Regions from separate parts of the Shewanella sp. WE21 genome, predicted to be linked through region 2. Evidence: predicted binding sites of a transcription regulator. Region 2 holds the regulator's gene; each other region holds the start of a gene.
What was found. Region 2 encodes NrdR, which represses ribonucleotide reductase genes. Its sites were predicted from a motif close to AAACACNANATNTNGTGTTT; they were not measured.
Positions count from the first base shown of each region.

Region 1: the regulator NrdR is predicted to act here: its motif matches at 1,313-1,332, upstream of nrdD (anaerobic ribonucleoside-triphosphate reductase).
Region 3: the regulator NrdR is predicted to act here: its motif matches at 813-832, upstream of nrdA (class 1a ribonucleoside-diphosphate reductase subunit alpha).

Region 1 covers NZ_CP023019.1:5,148,470-5,150,743, reverse strand. Annotated here, with positions in the region: gene CKQ84_RS23200 (MarR family winged helix-turn-helix transcriptional regulator) at 1-293, shown strand, start outside; gene CKQ84_RS23195 (hypothetical protein) at 413-1,102, shown strand; gene nrdD (anaerobic ribonucleoside-triphosphate reductase) at 1,364-2,274, shown strand, end outside.
Region 2 covers NZ_CP023019.1:3,209,553-3,211,826, reverse strand. Annotated here, with positions in the region: gene ribD (bifunctional diaminohydroxyphosphoribosylaminopyrimidine deaminase/5-amino-6-(5-phosphoribosylamino)uracil reductase RibD) at 1-774, opposite strand, end outside; gene nrdR (transcriptional regulator NrdR) at 920-1,369, opposite strand; gene glyA (serine hydroxymethyltransferase) at 1,658-2,274, opposite strand, start outside.
Region 3 covers NZ_CP023019.1:4,560,362-4,562,635, forward strand. Annotated here, with positions in the region: gene CKQ84_RS20400 (HAD family hydrolase) at 1-483, shown strand, start outside; gene nrdA (class 1a ribonucleoside-diphosphate reductase subunit alpha) at 987-2,274, shown strand, end outside.

The DNA.
Region 1 (2,274 bases), 1.9 Mb from region 2:
TGTGGCGTCAAAATGGCTGTAGCCAAACCCAGCTATCAATGGCGACTAAACTCGATATGGGAACCCTAACGCCAATCGTCAAGCGGTTAGAGTTGAAGGGGTTGATTACGCGATTAGCCTGCGTTGAAGATGAGCGGAAAAAGCTGATCACTCTGACAAGTCAAGGAGAGGGTATCAGGCACGAAGCTCTTGCCTTGAAGCAAACCTTACTAGATAAAGTGCAGATGGACGCTGAGGCACTCGATTTACTAAGGCGGCAATGTCTTGCCTTGATCGAAGACATACAGTCCTAGATATAAGTTAGTTTATGCACAGTGATGCTATTAACTCAGGGGTTGCACTGATTAATACTTGATTGGCTTAGTTTTTGCTTTAAAACCGTCATTGAGTCTTAGACGCCGAATTTTTGACGATGAATTCTATTTTAAATGCCTTTAATCTTAATCGCAGCAGTGCCAGTATCGCCGATGCCTATGGTGCCAATAGCCAAAAGACGAGCACGGCTAAAACCGATACTACGATAGAAACAAATAAAACGCAGACGGATGCTACCAAACCCGATAAAGGTAAAACCGATGAGATAGCGCTGTCGCCACGGGCGCAACGCGCACAGAAAATTCAATCGATGGCGAAGGATTTTTTTGCCGATGGTCAATTTGGCGTCGCCGATATTCCCGCATTGGTGTCGCGCTTACAAAAGGATGGCATTTTATCGGATGTGCAACTCGAGCGTTTATCGAAAAACGGTATTACAGTGCCGAGCACAACAACGCCGACTAAACAATCGTTGCAAGATTTTTTAGATGATGAAATAAAATCATTAGCTAAAAAATCACCCAATAATCCTCTTATCAATACCTTAGTAGATGCTAAGAACGTCTTAACCAATATGGATGATGCTCAGTCGCCGGTGCTAGCCCAGAAGGCCACGAAAGTCCTTAGCCAATTGACGGATTATTTGAATTCTGAACCTCCGCTTACGGATGCTCAAAAGCAGCAGTGGCAGGGGCTAAAATCTATGATGCAACTCGCTTCATCTATGGGGGCACATCAATCTGCATCGGGCCAACTCAGTAGTTATCTTGCGCTTGCTAAACGTTAATTCACATCCATAGTGCGTGATAAACACAAATTGTCACGCATTCAACTAGCTGGGTTTAACCAGCAGGTCAAGGCGCAATTTTCAGATAATTGGGCCTAGCTGCAGTTCTTGTTTGTTCTTTTATTTCATCCTAAAAACTATGATCTGGATCATGGACTCCTTATCGTCATTGTAGCCTAATGCTCTACATATTGTGTTTTATGCTTTTAAAATCACTAGATGTAGTGTTAGTTTTTAGGCGAGATGGAGAGGAACTGAACAATGCCAGTCGTAATTAAGCGTGATGGTTGCCGCACACCTTTTGATGAAACAAGGATAAGGGATGCAGTGAATGCCGCTGCAAACTCAGTTGGAATAGAGGATGGCGACTATGCAGCGACAGTGGCAGCGTGTATCAGTCAAAGCGTCGCGCCATTAGCTGAAGTCGATATCCACCATCTACAAGATGCGGTTGAGAATTTACTAATGGAAGGGCCGTACAAGTCCCTGGCGCGGGTGTATATCGAATACCGTCACGACAGAGATGTGTGCCGTGAAGCGACCAGTAAACTCAACCTCGAAATCCGTGGTTTAGTTGAGCAAAGCAATGCGGCTTTACTCAATGAAAATGCTAATAAAGATTCAAAAGTCATTCCTACTCAGCGGGACTTACTCGCGGGCATAGTCGCCAAACATTATGCCAAGAGTCATATTTTGCCAAAGGATGTAGTCGCTGCCCATGAAGTGGGCGAGATCCATTACCACGACTTAGATTACTCTCCGTTTTTCCCGATGTTTAACTGCATGTTGATTGATTTAGCTGGCATGTTGACCCACGGCTTTAAAATGGGTAATGCCGAAATTGAAACCCCTAAGTCTATTTCAACAGCGACAGCTGTGACCGCTCAGATTATTGCCCAAGTGGCGAGTCATATCTATGGCGGCACAACTATCAACCGTATCGATGAAGTGTTAGCGCCATTTGTCGCTAAGAGCTACGACAAGCATTACCAAATTGCCCTGAATTGGAAGATTACCGATGCCAAAGCCTTTGCTACGGCGCAAACTGAAAAAGAATGTCACGATGCATTCCAGTCTTTGGAATATGAGGTCAATACTTTACACACTGCCAATGGCCAAACACCGTTCGTGACCTTCGGGTTTGGGTTGGGTACTTCGTGGGAATCGCGCTT
Region 2 (2,274 bases):
TATCGGCGATACGATAGTCAAGCAGGCGGCCGATAACGGCAAACGGGCGCGACTGTCGAGTATCACTCTTAATGGCTGCAGTAATTGCGCCTCGGTTACACTGTCTTTTAAGCTGCCAAGTTCCTGATAACGCACATTAAGCAAAGGAGCGTCTGCCAGTATGGTTTCAATTCCCGTAACTAGCGCGCAGGAACGTAAACGTAATCGCTGCACGTCACGGCGGGATTCTGGGCCAGTTATCCATTTAGACACACCGTTAGACAGCGCAGTTTTACCATCGAGACTGGCAGCCAATTTGACTGTGACTCTGGGTAAACCCGATTCCATCCGCTTCATAAAGCCTACATTCAAGGCATAGGCTTCATCGCGATGTAATCCCACATTCACTTCAATACCGGCGTCACGCAGCATTTGAATGCCACGACCACCTACTTGCGGATTAGGATCTTCCACCGCTACCACCACACGTTTAACGCCAATATTGATCAGCGCCAAGGCGCAGGGCGGCGTGCGGCCATAATGACTGCAGGGCTCTAAAGTAACATAGGCCGTTGCGCCGCGGGCGCGTTCGCCAGCCATACGTAGCGCATGCACTTCGGCGTGGGACTCACCCGCTTTTTGATGATAACCTTCACCAATGATTTGGTTATCTTTAACGATAACGCAGCCCACACTGGGATTGGGTCTAGTGGTGTAAAAGCCTTTGCGCGCCAATTGAATCGCGCGGCTCATCATTTGGGTATCGAGTACGGACCAACTTATGTTCAAGCTCATGTTCAACCCTGTTGTTAAAGGTTTCGGCTTTCACCAGTCTTGTAAATCTGTGTTTAAAACCTGTCTTGCTGAAGCTATTAATCAAAGCCTCTTTTAAAGCTAGCGCAACCAGAAGCCTGAAAGACAGGCCGCAAGAATCGAATAACTACTTTTGCAGTTTGGCGATGGCTTCGCCAAATTCAGACACGTCTTCGAAAGCGCGGTACACGGAAGCGAAACGTATATAGGCGACTTTATCTAGGTTCATCAATTGCTCCATCATTAAGTTACCGACCATTTCTGAGGGCACTTCCCGTTCGCCAGTGGCGCGCAGGGTAGATTTGATTTTGCTAAGCGCTTGCTCGATTTCATCCATAGATACGGGGCGTTTTTCAACGGCGCGCAACATGCCACCTTGGAGTTTTTCTTCATCGAAGGGTTGGCGTGAACCATCACGTTTAATCACCCTAGGCATAACTAACTCGGCGCCTTCGAAGGTGGTAAATCTTTCATGACATTCGGTGCATTCTCGGCGACGGCGCACTTGGTGGCCTTCTGCCACTAATCGGGAATCGATGACTTTAGTATCTGTCGCGCTGCAAAATGGACAATGCATTGAGCCTCCTGCCAGTGAATGATCGTAAAGCGTTAATGGATTTACCTGTTAAATCTCAGTCAAACGCCATGGATTTAAACTTAAGATTTTACCAATAAAAATGGCCGCGAGATGCGGCCATGGGATTTTATCCTATTTATGGGCTGAGGTTAACTACCTGAGCTTAACAACCTAATGTTAACTACTTGATGTTAAGTGCCTGATGCTAAGTACCTGATGTGACAAGTATCAAGTCAGTCGGCGATCAATCTCGGCCCTTCATCTACTAAACGTAGATGCATAGGCAAATTAGCCGTAAACGGGGAAACGTGCGCAAAGTGCCAATACTTGGCCTTTAACACGCTCAATCACAGCAGGATTGCTTGCATCATCAAGGATGTCACAAATCCAGCCCGTCAGCTCTTTCGATTCCGCTTCTTTAAAGCCGCGACGCGTAATCGCTGGTGTACCGATACGCACACCTGAGGTCACAAAGGGTGAACGTGGGTCGTTTGGCACTGAATTTTTGTTCACGGTAATGTTAGCGCTACCTAAGGCAGCATCGGCTTCTTTACCCGTTAAGTCACGACCAATCAGGTCAACTAGCATTAAGTGGTTGCTGGTTCCGCCAGAGACGATTTTGTAACCGCGCTCAAGGAACACTTCAACCATAGCTTTAGCGTTATTAACCACTTGCTGTTGGTACACTTTAAATTCTGGCTCTAGAGCTTCTTTGAACGCCACCGCTTTACCGGCGATAACGTGCATTAATGGGCCACCTTGACCGCCAGGGAATACCGCAGAGTTCAACTTTTTGTACAAGTCTTCATCGTCAGCAGCAGATAGGATCACGCCACCACGAGGACCCGCTAACGTTTTGTGGGTCGTAGATGTCACAACATGCGCGTGTGGTACTGGGTTTGGAT
Region 3 (2,274 bases), 1.4 Mb from region 2:
GCAGCGGATGATCTTCGTACTCAAGTACAGCAAGGGCTGCTCGCCCACTATCAGCGCATTAATGGCGATCATTGTGCGCTATTTACAGGCATAGCGGTATTACTCGATTGGCTCGAGTTAACTCAGCTGCCGTTTGGGGTCATCACCAACAAGCCTGCGCGCTTTACCCGTCCCTTATTGCGAAAACTGAATTTACACTTGCGTATGCCCGTTATCATCAGTGGCGATTCTACAAAACACCCAAAACCCCACACTGCACCAATGCTGTTAGGCGCACAACAACTGAACTGTGCTCCAGAGCACATTTTGTATCTTGGGGATGCCGAGCGAGATTTGCTCGCGGCCAAGGCTGCTGGCATGTTAGGCGGCGTGGCCCTATGGGGTTATCTGGGCGTGAACGACAAGCCATTGCAATGGCCTGCGCACGCGCATTTTGCGAGCCCAACTGAGCTACATCAAGCACTAATTGAAGCATTGGCTTAACAACATCAACCAAAAACAGCGCCTACAATGCTCACGAATAAGGCATCCAATACGTAACTTCACTGACGAACATCAGTGTGTCAGCATACTATTTATGACCCACGGAAAAAGTCAGGCGGATAAAAGATCGGCACTCGTGAGCGATCGCGATCTAAAGAAAAAGATCGCCTAAAAATCCCCCATGAGTGTGACACGCTAACCTGAAATTGAGCTTCAAGGTTAGTCGTTACTAACGCAAAATTTTATCCTCACGTTATCCACAAGATGTCCCCTGAATTCAGACTTGCAAATAGGGGCAAACCTCACTATCTTGTATCCCATATAATTTAAAACACCATATCTTGTGTATAGGTAACAATCAGACACACTAGAAGCTCGCCGCTTAATTGACTCGTTTTTAACCAGTCAGCTGTATTTAAGGGACGATTATTGATTGTTTTACAAGGATACGTACGGTGATTTTGCTCACCTAAATACATATAAGAACCAAGGCCTATCTCCAAATGAATAGCACTATGACAGTCACAAAACGCTGTGGCGATCGTGAGAATATCGATCTCGAAAAAATACACCGCGTAATTACTTGGGCAGCCAAGGGATTAAAAAACGTTTCTGTTTCTGAAGTTGAACTTCGCTCGCACCTACAGTTTTTCGATGGCATCCCAACCGAAGCTATCCATGAAACCATTATCAAGGCTGCGGCGGATTTAATTTCTCCAGAATCACCGGACTATCAGTTCCTTGCTGCCCGTTTAGCGGTGTTTCATTTGCGTAAGAAGGCCTTCGGTCAGTTCGAGCCGCCCGCATTGTATGCTCACGTGACTAAATTGGTTGAGCTGGGTAAATACGATCAACACATTTTAAGAGATTACACCCGCGAAGAGCTGGATGTGATGGATACCTATATCGACCATTGGCGCGATATGGATTTTTCCTACGCTGCGGTAAAACAGCTTGAAGGCAAGTATTTAGTTCAAAACCGTGTTACCCACGAAATCTATGAGAGCGCGCAGTTCCTTTACATTTTGGTTGCGGCTTGCTTGTTTGCCCGTTATCCAAAAGAGACGCGCCTGAAATACGTTAAAGATTTCTATGACGCGGTATCAACTTTTAAACTGTCGCTGCCAACGCCAATTATGGCTGGTGTGCGCACCCCAACGCGTCAGTTCAGCTCTTGCGTACTGATCGAATGTGGTGACAGCTTAGATTCCATCAACGCGACCGCTTCGTCTATCGTGAAATACGTCAGCCAACGTGCGGGTATCGGTATTAACGCCGGTCGTATTCGCGCCTTAGGTAGCCCAATCCGTGGTGGTGAAGCCTTCCACACAGGTTGTTTACCTTTCTATAAGTATTTCCAAACCGCAGTGAAGTCGTGTTCTCAAGGCGGCGTGCGTGGCGGTGCTGCGACCCTGTTCTACCCTATTTGGCACTTAGAAGTCGAATCTCTGCTGGTATTGAAAAATAACCGCGGCGTCGAAGACAACCGTATCCGTCATTTAGACTACGGTGTGCAGTTGAACAAAGTGATGTATCAACGTCTGATCAAAGGCGAAAACATCAGTTTATTTAGCCCATCTGACGTGCCTGGCTTGTACGATGCTTTCTTTGAAGATCAAAATGAGTTTGAGCGTTTATATCTGCAATATGAGCAAGACAGCAGCATTCGTAAGAAAACCATAAAAGCCGTTGAGCTGTTTTCACTGATGATGCAAGAGCGCGCCTCAACGGGCCGTATCTACATTCAGAACGTGGATCACTGCAACACTCACAGCCCGTTCGATTCAAAAG